Linked DNA regions of Thermogemmatispora onikobensis. The protein of the gene in region 2 binds, or shares a complex with, the protein of the main gene of each other region. Links are inferred from orthologs where the notes say so. Each region holds a gene or a part of one and is shown on either strand. Other genes may lie near its edges.

Evidence for each region.
Region 1: rpsK (region 2) and rpsT share a complex: the UniProt entries of both Bacillus subtilis proteins name them as parts of the 30S ribosomal subunit. The link is inferred for Thermogemmatispora onikobensis from one-to-one orthologs.

Annotation. Positions count from the first base shown.
Region 1 is NZ_BDGT01000007.1:29,443-37,306, forward strand. The notes cover bases 2,648-5,355. They hold rpsT (30S ribosomal protein S20), read right to left. Parts: upstream 4,286-5,355; coding sequence 4,010-4,285; downstream 2,648-4,009. Other genes in these bases: rnhB (ribonuclease HII), read right to left, coding at 2,648-2,939; rplS (50S ribosomal protein L19), read right to left, coding at 3,134-3,598; BGC09_RS04910 (L,D-transpeptidase), read right to left, coding at 4,973-5,355. Also shown: BGC09_RS04885 (ArnT family glycosyltransferase), read right to left, coding at 1-976; 23S rRNA (guanosine(2251)-2'-O)-methyltransferase RlmB, read right to left, coding at 1,217-1,972; more of rnhB, read right to left, coding at 2,166-2,647; more of BGC09_RS04910, read right to left, coding at 5,356-6,487; BGC09_RS04915 (cystathionine gamma-synthase), read right to left, coding at 6,932-7,864. UniProt on the Bacillus subtilis protein: Binds directly to 16S ribosomal RNA.
Region 2 is NZ_BDGT01000055.1:16,256-19,715, reverse strand. Bases 1-2,995 are described here. They hold rpsK (30S ribosomal protein S11), read right to left. Parts: upstream 1,700-2,995; coding sequence 1,301-1,699; downstream 1-1,300. Other genes in these bases: rpmJ (50S ribosomal protein L36), read right to left, coding at 2,844-2,960; rpsM (30S ribosomal protein S13), read right to left, coding at 1,993-2,376; BGC09_RS22990 (hypothetical protein), read right to left, coding at 1,841-1,990; rpsD (30S ribosomal protein S4), read right to left, coding at 630-1,259; BGC09_RS18685 (DNA-directed RNA polymerase subunit alpha), read right to left, coding at 1-563. UniProt on the Bacillus subtilis protein: Located on the platform of the 30S subunit, it bridges several disparate RNA helices of the 16S rRNA. Forms part of the Shine-Dalgarno cleft in the 70S ribosome.

The DNA.
Region 1 (7,864 bases), on a different replicon or contig from region 2:
TCAGGCGCCGCCACCAGCCCGTGAGAAAGCCAGGCAGAACCTGGCTGCGGCTGGCCCCCCAGAACCTAAACCAGGGCCATTTCCGACTGGGGGCGCCACCTGCGCGCTCCTGGTGAGCGGGCGGCGAGGGAGGTGGCCGCCGGGCGAAAACCAGCCTCTGACCTCCGAAGAAGCTGATCCTCGTCAAGGCGCCAGCGACCAGTGTCTGCAGGAGCAGCAGGGCCGTTGCCCAGAGCAGCGAGCGCACCAGGGTATCAACGACCTCGGCCCCGAAGGGCGCGGCATCCAGCGGAAAAAAGACGCTCCTCATAGGCTGGGCTGATCCTGTTCCCTCTTGAGAGGACAGCTCAGGGGTGAGCCAGATCAAGCTCAGGCTGCGATCGTTACGATCCAGCGTAATCTGCAGCATGCCACCGCTGGCGGTCATCAAAATCAGCGAGCGCGGAGTCTCCGGTCGTTGCAGCTCAAGATGCAGACGCAGCGTCGTGCTCCCCGGCAGACTCACCGTTGTCGAGGGAGCAGGCCAGGCCACAGCCCGTATCAGATGCTGACCGCTCCAGACCTCCAAATTGTGCCAGCGACTGCTCCCCTCTAAGTCGCGCATCCAGCTTTGAAAGCGATAGTACCACGACGAGGAAATACTATGAATATACGAGAGGTCGAGTGTGAAGTTATTGGTACTGTCGCTACCGTCGATCTGGTACTCATGCAGCGCGGGGTCCTGGGCCGGCAAACGCAGCCCTATCAGAGGCGCCAGATGGCCTAAAGGGAGGCGCTGGCCTCCCACGAGCAGGGTCGTCGTTCCCGGCTGGCTCAGCACCTCTACCGGCAAAGCGACCTGATAGCAGCAAGCATCGGCTCCCAGCAAGAGCAGCAGCAGGCCAGCCAGTAGTAAACAGCGCCAGCGCCAGGAGAGCGCTCGGCGTTGCTTCCGCGTCGGCCTGGTGGAGGGTGGGATCTGTGCACTGCCTCTCATGCTCATCCTGCTGCCTGACCTGCGTCCCCCCAGGAACGCTTCCCACAGCGACATCGACTATGTCTGCTCTTCACAAACTTACTCGTCCCAGCCACTACCAGCATCATCGCCCGCTCTCTGCTCTCTGCCGTCCCATCTGTACCCATCTGTAGGAAGGCAAGATATCGCTCCTGCCCGGTGCGGTGCCCACAGCAAGAATGCCGGTCAGCCCTCCTCAAGTATAAGGGGCCTGTGTAGCGCTCATGGCTTGAGGCGTTTGCCCTGCTCCTGCTGGCGCAGGGCCTCATAGAGAACGATACTTCCGGCGACCGCTGCATTCAGCGACTGGATACGCCCGCGCATAGGGATGCTTACCAACAGGTCGCAATGCTCGCGGACAAGGCGGTGCAGCCCCTTCGCCTCGCTGCCCACCACCAGCGCCAGCGGCCCCGTCAGATCGGCCTCAGTATAGCGCTGACGGGCACTGGCATCCAGACCGATGACCCATATATTTTGTTGCTTCAAAAACTCGATACAGCGTGTCAAATTGGTCTCGCGAGCGATCAAGAGATGCTCAGTAGCGCCGGCGGAAGTCTTGACCACAGCGGGCGTAATATCCGCGGCGCGGTGCTCTGGAATAACAACGCCGTGTACGCCGGCGGCCTCAGCGGTGCGCAGCAAAGAACCCAGGTTCGTCACGTCCTGCAAGGAGTCCAGAATCAGCACAAAAGGATCTTCCTGGCGCTCGGCAGCATAGGCCAGGATCTCATCGAGGCTGACATAGCGTCGCGACTCCACCACTGCAATACAACCCTGGTGGACGGAGCCGCTGCTTAACTGATCGAGGCGGGTACGAGGCACACTCTCGATAGGGATCGAGCGTCGTTGCGCCTCCTCGACGATGGCCCGGAGAGCTGGCGCCTCGCGCAATCCCTCAGCCAGAAGCAAGCGCTTGACCCGGCGCGGCGAGCGCAGGCTCTCCAGCACTGGATTGCGGCCCCAGACATAATCGGGCATAGCACTTCCTCAGCAGACGAAAGGTAACGGAACAGACCTGGTCGATAAGGCAAAGCAAAGCAAAGCAAAGCAAAGCAAAGCAAGCAAAGGACCCCTCCAACCTGCCGGACTGATGAGGTCAGATCTGGCTGGCCAGCGGGCGGACAAGAAAGGACAGCCTGGCTTTCCTTCTCTTTGGCAGGCTGTCCTCTGGCTAGAGCCGGCTATCGTCCCCCTCTTCCAGGGACGCCAATGGCATGGCTGGAAGGGAGGGCACAGCGCCCTCAGACTCGGGCAGGGCACTGAAGAGGCCAGCGACCAGCTCGCGTACTGGGGCAAAACTTTGACGATGATGCGGACTCACGCCATAGCGGCGCAAGGCGGCAAGATGGGCCTCCGTCCCATAACCCTTATGGCGATCGAAGCCATAGACAGGAAACTCCTCGTGAAGACGCTCCATCAGGTGATCGCGCGTCACCTTGGCGACCACAGAGGCGGCAGCAATGGAGAGGCAGCGCGCATCACCCTTGATCAGAGGGCGCTGGGGCAGAGGAACCCCGGGCAGCGTCAGCGCGTCCAGCAGCAACGCCTCGGGCCGGACCTGTAGCTGGGCCAGAGCCTCGCGCATAGCCCAGCGGGTGGCCTCCAAAATATTGCGTTGGTCGATCAACTCCACCGAGGCTATGCCCACGCCCACAGCGAGCGCCAGCTGCTGAATCACCGCATACATGCGCTCGCGCTGCGCGGGAGTCATCTGTTTTGAATCGCGCAGCTTCGTACGTAAGAACAGAGCCGTCGCATCCTGATCGGACCCGCTTTCGAGCGTTTCAGACGCCGACGTCAACCGGGCCAGGCGCTCGACAGGAAGGATGACGGCAGCGGCCACCACTGGGCCGGCCAGGCAACCACGGCCAGCTTCGTCCAGTCCGGCAACGAAACGATACCCCTGAGCAAGCAGCGCCAGCTCTTCCTCTAAGGTTGGCTCCATGTCCTCTCTCTGTCTGCTGCCTCAGTATCGCGTCCGTGCCTCTCCTTTCCCGTGCCCGCTGCCAGGTCCCAGCCGCAAAGCGAGCGAGCGAGTGAGTGAGCAAGCAGGCAAACGAGCGATGAAGAGAGAGCGAGCAAAGGAGAAACAGCGGAGCGTCTCAACAGAGCATAGAGAAGGCTGCCCGCAAGGGGAAGCTACTCCTCGCCCTTGCGCTCCTCGGCCAGCGCCTCGCGAGCCGCGGCGGCAGCCTCTCGGGCGGCAATCTCGGCCTTGCGCATCGGACGGACCTCCTTCAGGCGGGCCGACTTGCCGGAACGCTCACGCAGATAATACAGCTGCTTACGGCGCACCCGCGCATGACGGAGCACCTCAATCTTCTCAAGGCGGGGCGAATGGAGCAGAAAAGTACGCTCGACACCGATCCCATGTGCGGCGATACGGCGCACTGTAAAGGTCCGATTAATGCCGCCGCCGTGTAAGCGAATCACAACGCCCTCGAAGGGCTGAACACGCTCATCTTTGCCCTCACCGACGCGCACAAGCAGGCGGACCGTATCGCCGGATTTAATTGCCGGCACATCCTTACGCATCTGCGAGCGCTCCACTGCCTCCAGCAGGGCGCGCCCGGCGGGCTTTGGAATCTCCTGTTTCTCGGCCATATTCCCAGAAACCTCCACTCCGCTCCGTTACGCCACCAGGGCAGACAACCATGAAGGGGCCTGCTCTCTGAAGATCAAAGGGTGTTCTCTCTGGCTGACCAACTGGCTCGCTGCTGCCGTGCCGGAGACGGACGGACAGACAGTGGCCAGGCCGTGCGGTCCGGCTGGCTCTGATCCTGGTAGCGCCTGGATAGACGGATTGAGACAACACAAACGCAGGCGGCAATAAGCCAGCTTCCCAATAAAGCGGCCTCTTGCGCTGCTCTTTATCGTAGAGAAGACCACTTGTGCAGAAGAGAGGCCAAAGGCTCTCTTCACCTGCCGCGGGCCGACGCTCGCCCCCTATCTCTTGCTGGTTGCTGATAAGGCCCCGGCCCGGCTGCACCTGGCTGACGAGCTACCGATCTGGGCCTACTGAGGGGAACTCGCGGCTTTCGCGCTATTGAAGAGCTTCATCAAACGCGACTTGCGGCGTGCGGCATTGTTGGGATGCAGCACACCTTTCTTCACGGCGCGGTCCAGCGTACTGATGGCTTGGCGCACCGCCGCCTCAGCATCAAGGCCACTTGCAATCGCCAGGCGAGCTTTCTTAATCGCCGTCTTAACGGACGACTTCACGCTGCGGTTATACAAACGCCGCTTGCGCTCCTGACGCAGGCGTTTCTCCGCTGACTTCGTGTTGGGCATAGAAGCTTATCGAACCTCCCCGCTTCCTTAGCGATAATCACACGACAGCTACTCGTTGGCGCCTTTCACTCACGCGACGAGGGCCTGGCTGCTCTGCTGGCCGTAGCAGCTCGCCCCTGATAGCCTTACGCTCTGCTCTCCTTGAGGAGTGCTCCTCGGCGGTGGGGTCCAGCGCGGGCGGCGCCTCCCATCATCTCGGGTCACGCACGTTAGAGCGCAGCCGCCCTGTTGAGGCGCCAGCGACCTGGTCAACTGGCTCACTAGAGGTCGGGCCTTGCCCGCCCGGCCTGGTCGGCGGTCCTATCCCGTGTTGCGCTCCTTGCCAGGGGGCGCCTCTCTGGTGTCTGCTTGCTGTCTATGGATCAACTGGCTGGCTACTAACTTGATTGCCTGATTCGTGCAAGCAAGCAAGATAAGACCGGCGCATTGGCGCCGGATAGGGTGAGTGCTCAAGGATTGTAACATAGCCGGCGCTGGTTGTCAAACGCTCTTTGTCCCTTGTCACCCTGCTCCTGGCCTCTTTCTGTCTGGTGATGCGCGAGGACGAGGAGGAAGGGAAGCAGGAAGCAGCTGGCGAAGAGGGGTGATAGCTGAGCGAGGAGGCAGCAAAGAGAGGGGGCCTGGCCAGGCCCCCTCTCTCTCGCCGGAAGAGAGATCGCGCTGATCAAGCTGGTCGCGTCGGAGCTGCTAGTAGATAATCAACGGGGTTCCATAGGCGGTATGGTTATAGAGCCAGCCAGCCGCATCCGTCGGCATATTGATGCACCCGTGGCTCCCATTGCCAGCGAACTCCTCATCGCCGCCGCTATCGTAATGCGGAAACTCTGTGCCTGGGCCATAGTCGGCGCGCCACCAGCTATCGTGGATAAAGTAGCCATCCTGGCGGTAGGCCATTGCATAATTGATCTTCGTGTCGGGATACCAGAAGGCCGAGCCTTTCGGCTCGCTCGATTTAAAGACCGTCGGTGACTCCCGATCGAAGATATGGTAGATTCCCGGGGGCGAAGGCCGCATGTACTGCCCGGTGGTCACATAGAAGGCGCGTACGAGCTGACCATTATTGTAGAGGCGCAGCACCTGCTCTACCAGCGAAACCACCATGACCTCGCCCTGCATGAAGCCATAGCGTTCCATCAGCTGCAGGTCGGTCCTGTGCGCCTGGTTATAGGGCGTCTGATCGTCGTAGTCGGCCTCCATAGCCTGGAGCAGGGTTGTGCCGCGATTGATGAAGTCGATTGCAGCCTGGTAGTCGTCGATGGTCTGAGCCGTTTGCACCAGGTAATCTGCATCCGAGCCAATGCCCTGGTCCATATATTCGAAATCCAGCTCGTAACCGTGGTACTTGTGAGTGGCGCCCCAGTTTTTGACCTCCGTGTGGAACTGCTGGAGCAGGTAACTGGCTTTGCCGCGGTAGACCGTGAGCTGGATTGCGCCGATATCGTTATCGATCTGCGAAGAGACCTGCAGATAGTCGCCGATGGTCTGGGCCTGGTCAAGCGCGTGTTGGTCAGCCGCCAGCCGCTGCTGGAAGGTGCTCACATCCTGACCGTACTGCTGAGCCTGAGCAATATAGTCGCTGAACTGTTTCAGCTTGGCTGCGCCCACGTAGGGGATGGCTTGCGTGGAGATGACCACGGCTTGCGTGAACTGGGCATTGATCGTATTGATCAACCCCTGGAAGTCCGCAGGGGTCCGCGCCGAGTGGTAGCGCTGTTGGTCGGCCTGGAGTAGCTGCTTGAGAGACGTAGTATCCAGGCGCGAAGCCTGAAGCTGACTAATGACCTGATCAAAGGTTTGCATTTGGCTGGCGGCAGTCGCCATCAGGCGTAACGCCTGGGTGTCCTGGCGAGCCTGGTTACTGATCTGCTGGTAGTCTCGCGGCAATTTAGCCTGGCTAAAGGACGTCTGCAGCTTGGCCAGGCGACTCTGGAAAGGTTGGGCCTCGGCAAAGCCTTGGGCCTGGCGCTCGGAAAGCAGACTGGCGTAGTTTTGCAGATCCTGCCAGGCCTGATAATCAAATTCGTCGGTGACCTGGGAAGTCAGCCCCTCGACTTGAGTGCACAGTTGCTGATAACGCTGTGTCAGATTCTGGTAGTATTGGACCAGGGGCTGATCGTTAAAAAAGCTCAGGGGCGCGTGGCTGGAGGCAAGCTGTGCCTCCTGATCCTCAATAGAGCTAAGCAGCGTTTGGGGCACGCCCACACTGCGCGCCTGGGCGATCAGGCTGTCAAGCCTGGCCTTGGCCTGGTTTGACGCTTGCTGCTGAGCAGAACCTCCACCGCATGCATTTAGTGTAAAAAATAAAAGAAAGATACTAAGCAAAATTGAGCTTTTCCAGAAGCGCTGCCGCGCTTTCCTCTCTGAGAGCTTCATTTCAGAGCAGCCTCCTGCTTTTTAGGCAGAGAAGAAGATTGATGGATAGGAATAAATCATTTTCCTTACTAAGGATAACGCTTTTTTGCTGGTGGACTACTCACTCTCCCAAAAAGTAACAGGGGAGAAAGGGCGAGGCCAGGCGGAGGCCAGGCGGAGGCCAGGCGGAGGCCAGGTAAAGTGCCTGCCTGCTGTCCTCGCTTTCTCCCTGAGATTCCTTCTTCGGGCTGCTTTTTTCCCGAGCAGTTAGCTGTGCTGGCGCGAGTGGCCTGTTCAAGCCAGAGCCTGCTCCAGGTCGGCGAGCAGGTCATCGCCATCCTCGATCCCCACCGAGAGGCGGAGCAGCGTCTCGGTGATGCCGCGGGCCTCGCGCATCTCGCGAGGAATGGAGCCATGAGTCATGCTAGCGGGGTGGCAGACCAGGGATTCGATGCCTCCCAAGCTTTCGGCCAGCGTGAAAACCTGGAAGCGGCGCACCAGGCGATCGACGTCCTCGCGTGTTCCCCTGAGCTGGAAGGAGACCATGCCGCCGGGGCCGTGCATTTGGCGCTGTGCCAGCGCGTAATCGGGGTGCTCACTCAGTCCGGGGTAGTAGACGTGCTCGACGCGCGGGTGCTCTGCCAGGAAGCGGGCCAGGCGTCGGGCATTCTCCTGGTGCTGCTGCATGCGCACAGCCAGGGTTTTGAGTCCGCGCAGGGTCAGCCAGCAGTCGAACGGTGAAGGAACGCCGCCGGCGGCGTTCTGATAGAATTTGATCTGCTGATAGACCTCTTCGTGGCTGGTGATCACCGCGCCGCCGATGACATCGCTATGCCCGTTGAGGTATTTGGTGGTGCTATGGACCACAATATCGGCTCCTAGCTTCAGCGGCTGCTGCAAATAAGGCGTAGCAAAGGTATTGTCGACGACCAGGAGCAGGCCGTGGGCGTGGGCCACCTCGGCAACGGCAGCGATATCGACCAGGCGCAGCAAGGGATTGGTTGGACTCTCTAGCCAGATCAGCCGCGTGGTTGGGCGGATGAGGCTGGCGTAGCTCTCAGGCGTGCTTCCCAGCGGCACATAATCGCAGCTTATCTGATAGCGGCGCAAAATTCGCTCGAAGAGGCGATAGGTACCGCCGTAGAGGTCATCGCAGGCGATCAGGTGGTCGCCTGCGCTCAGCAAGCTCAGCACGGCGCTCTCGGCGGCCATGCCCGAGGCGAAAGC
Region 2 (3,460 bases):
TTGGTCATCTGGCCGACGCGCGTATGCTCCACGGTGAAATTCACCTTCTCAACGGGGGAGTAGATGGCATCAACCGGGATAACGCCGATTGGCTGGTCCTCCTTAGAATCGGCGGGGACGTAGCCGCGCCCAGTCTCGACAACCATCTCCATATCGAGGCGCGCATTCTCGTTATCCAGCGTCGCGATGTAGAGATCCGGGTTAACAATCTCCACCGTGCTGGGCGCTGTGATGTCCGCCGCCGTCACCATGCGCTCACCGGAGACGTTCAGATGCATCGTCACCGGGTGATCCGAGAAGCAGCGCAAGCGCAACTTCTTGACGTTGAGCACGATATCCGTCACGTCTTCCATGACGTTGGGGATATCCTGAAACTCGTGCTGCACCCCCTCGATGCGGATCGACGTCACCGCCGCGCCCGGCAACGACGACAGGAGCACGCGCCGCAGGGCGTTGCCTACCGTGACGCCGTACCCCGCCTCCAGCGGCTCGATGTCGAAGCACCCGTAATTGCCCTGGGTTTTCGTATTCCTGATGCGCGAAGGCAGAGTGATGTCTTGCAAGGTTCTAACCTGCCTTTCTTGTACTACCACCGCCTACAACAGCTTTGCTTTGCTTTGCTTTTCCGACTAACGAACCTGATAATACTCAACCACCATTTGCTCTTCAAAAGGCAGTTCGAGATCGGTGCGCGACGGCAGCGAGAGCACGCGCCCGCTCATGGCAGCGATGTCCAGGCTGAGCCAGCCTGGCACAGCCTTCTGCGAGAGCTGCAGCGCGCGCGTCTTAAAGTACTCCTGGCTCTTGCTGTGCTCACGCACACTGATCACATCCCCGGGCTTAGCCACAAACGAAGGGATATCCGTCTTGCGGCCATTGACCTCAAAATGGCCATGCGAGACCAGCTGACGCGCCTGTGCCCGCGAATCGGCAAAGCCCAGGCGGTAGACCAGGTTGTCCAGACGCATCTCCAGAATCTGGAGCAGATTTTCACCCGTGCGGCCTGGGCGGCGCAGCGCCTCATTATAGTGACGGCGGAACTGGCGCTCCAGCACGCCGTAGGTGCGGCGAATCTTCTGCTTCTCGCGCAGCTGTGCTCCATAGCCCGAAAGCTTGCGCTGGCGGCTGCCGCCATGCTGGCCGGGTCGGGTGTTGCGCCGCTCCAGTGTACAATTTGTCAGGCACTTCTCGCCCTTTAGAAACAGCTTGACCCCCTCACGTCTGCACAGCTTGCAAACAGGGCCTGTATAGCGTGCCATCTTTAGCTCATCCTCCTCACACGTCCAATCGCACAGCGCACCTACACACGACGCCTCTTCGGCGGTCGGCAGCCATTGTGCGGGATCGGCGTGACATCAGTAATCGAAACAACGTTGAGGCCAGCAGCCTGCAGTGAGCGGATCGCCGCCTCGCGGCCAGAGCCTGGCCCCTTGACATAGACCTCGACCTGGCGCATGCCATGCTCCATCGCTTTGCGAGCCGCAGCCTCTGCCGCAACCTGGGCCGCGTAGGGAGTGCTCTTACGCGATCCCTTGAAGCCCTGAGAGCCGGCACTGCTCCAGGCAATGACATTCCCATTCGGGTCGGTCACAGTGACTATCGTATTATTAAAAGTTGCCTGAATATGCGCCTGGCCACGCGGCACCGATTTCCGTTCACGCCTGCGCGGCTTACCCGCCTGCTTCTTTTTCTCGGCCATGTTTTCTTTCTCTCTACCTCCGGTGAGTCGGTCTGCTTATTCGTAAGAATGACCTGCAACGCTATCCCCTGATTCAGGCATGCTCGTCTGCCTGCTAAGCGCTTGCGCGAAGCCCTTGCGATAGGATAGACCGCGCGCAGCTCAAGTTCTCCTCTGCTGCACCCCTCTACTCTGCTCGTCGGCAGGGCAGGCCAGCGCCACCGTGAGGGCCGGAGCTGGCCCCCACCAGAGCAGAGTGACCGACGGGGTGGGCGAGAAAGAGAAGGAAGGAGCCGCCTTTGAGACAGCCATGCCTACTTCTTGGCTGTCGCCTTCTTCTTGCCGGCCACCGTCTTTCGCGGTCCGCGGCGAGTACGCGCATTCGTTCGTGTTCGCTGGCCACGCACCGGCAGATTGCGGCGATGGCGCTGGCCGCGATAGCAGCCGATCTCAATCAGGCGCTTGATATTCTGTTCGACCTCGCGGCGCAGATCGCCCTCGACCTTGTATTCGCGGTCAATGACCTCGCGAATACGGTTGACCTCATCCTCGGTCAGATCCTTGACCCGCTTGGACGGATTGACGCGGGTCTTCTCCAGGATCTGCCGGCTGGTCGTAGGGCCGATCCCATAGATGTAGCGCAGCGAGATCTCGACTGGTTTCTCGCGTGGGATATCGACTCCGGCAATTCTAGCCATCTTCTCCTCCAGATCAGACAGGCCGGGGCCTTGGGCCTGGCCTCTGCCCCGCCTTTCTTCTCCTCGCCTGAGCTTTTCTGCTCACACCGTCGCTTTTTTGACAGATAGTCCGTGCCTGCGCTCGCTCTGCTGGTCTGGTGACCGCCATTGACGGCGAAGCGAAATCCAGGTAGAGCCTGCTCTTCCACCGCATCCCCCCCAGACCCTGCCGCGCGCTCATTGATCAGCAGGCTGGCCGGGAAGAGCGGTTTCCCGCCAGCTTCCCTCTTACGCAAGACCACATGAACAAACGAGCAACGATAAGTAAGATAAACACAAGCCACAGAGCGGCAACTACTGATGGGCAGACTGATCTCACTCAGTCAGTCAACGGTTGTTGTTCGCCCCTCAGCCCAGTCTGGCAGCCAGACCGCCACGGCCTGTCGGCTACCATCGCCGCTACGGTGGAGCCCCTACCCGAGCACGCTCTAGCCCTGACGCTGCTTATGCTTCGGGTTCTTGGTACAAATCACGATCACCACGCGATTGCGGCGAATGATCTTGCAGTGCTCGCAGCGTGGTTTCACCGAGGCGCGTACCTTCACGGCTCCCTCCTTCCTTCCTTCGTTTCTGCTCTTGACTTCGCTATTGTCAAAAGTTGTTGCGTTGCGTTGCGTTGCGTCGCGTCGCGTCGCGTCGACGCGCTTGCCTGAAGCATTCAGTTACGTCGAGCCAAGCGAGAGAAGCGGAGCGCAGCAGCACAGAGTCAGACTGGCCTGACCCAAGCAGGCAATCGAAGACGAAAGGGCGGGTACCGACGCGACCCAGGCATTGGCTCATCCGGCCAGCTCTCCACTGGCCGATCCTTGCGCTCGCTCCACTGGGGTACCTGCTACCGCCACCGATTGATCGCTCGCTCAGATTACGCCGGGCAGGCCAGTTGTCATGGCAGCTCGGCCTCACCCCCTCACCCGCAGCGGAAGCCAGAGCGTGGAGGTCATCCCTGACGGTGCAGAAGCTGCACAAACCGATCTGAGCTATGACATGGGAGCGAGGCGCCGAGGCCAACATTCTGCGGGCTGGGCTGAGCTGAGCCGAACCGAGC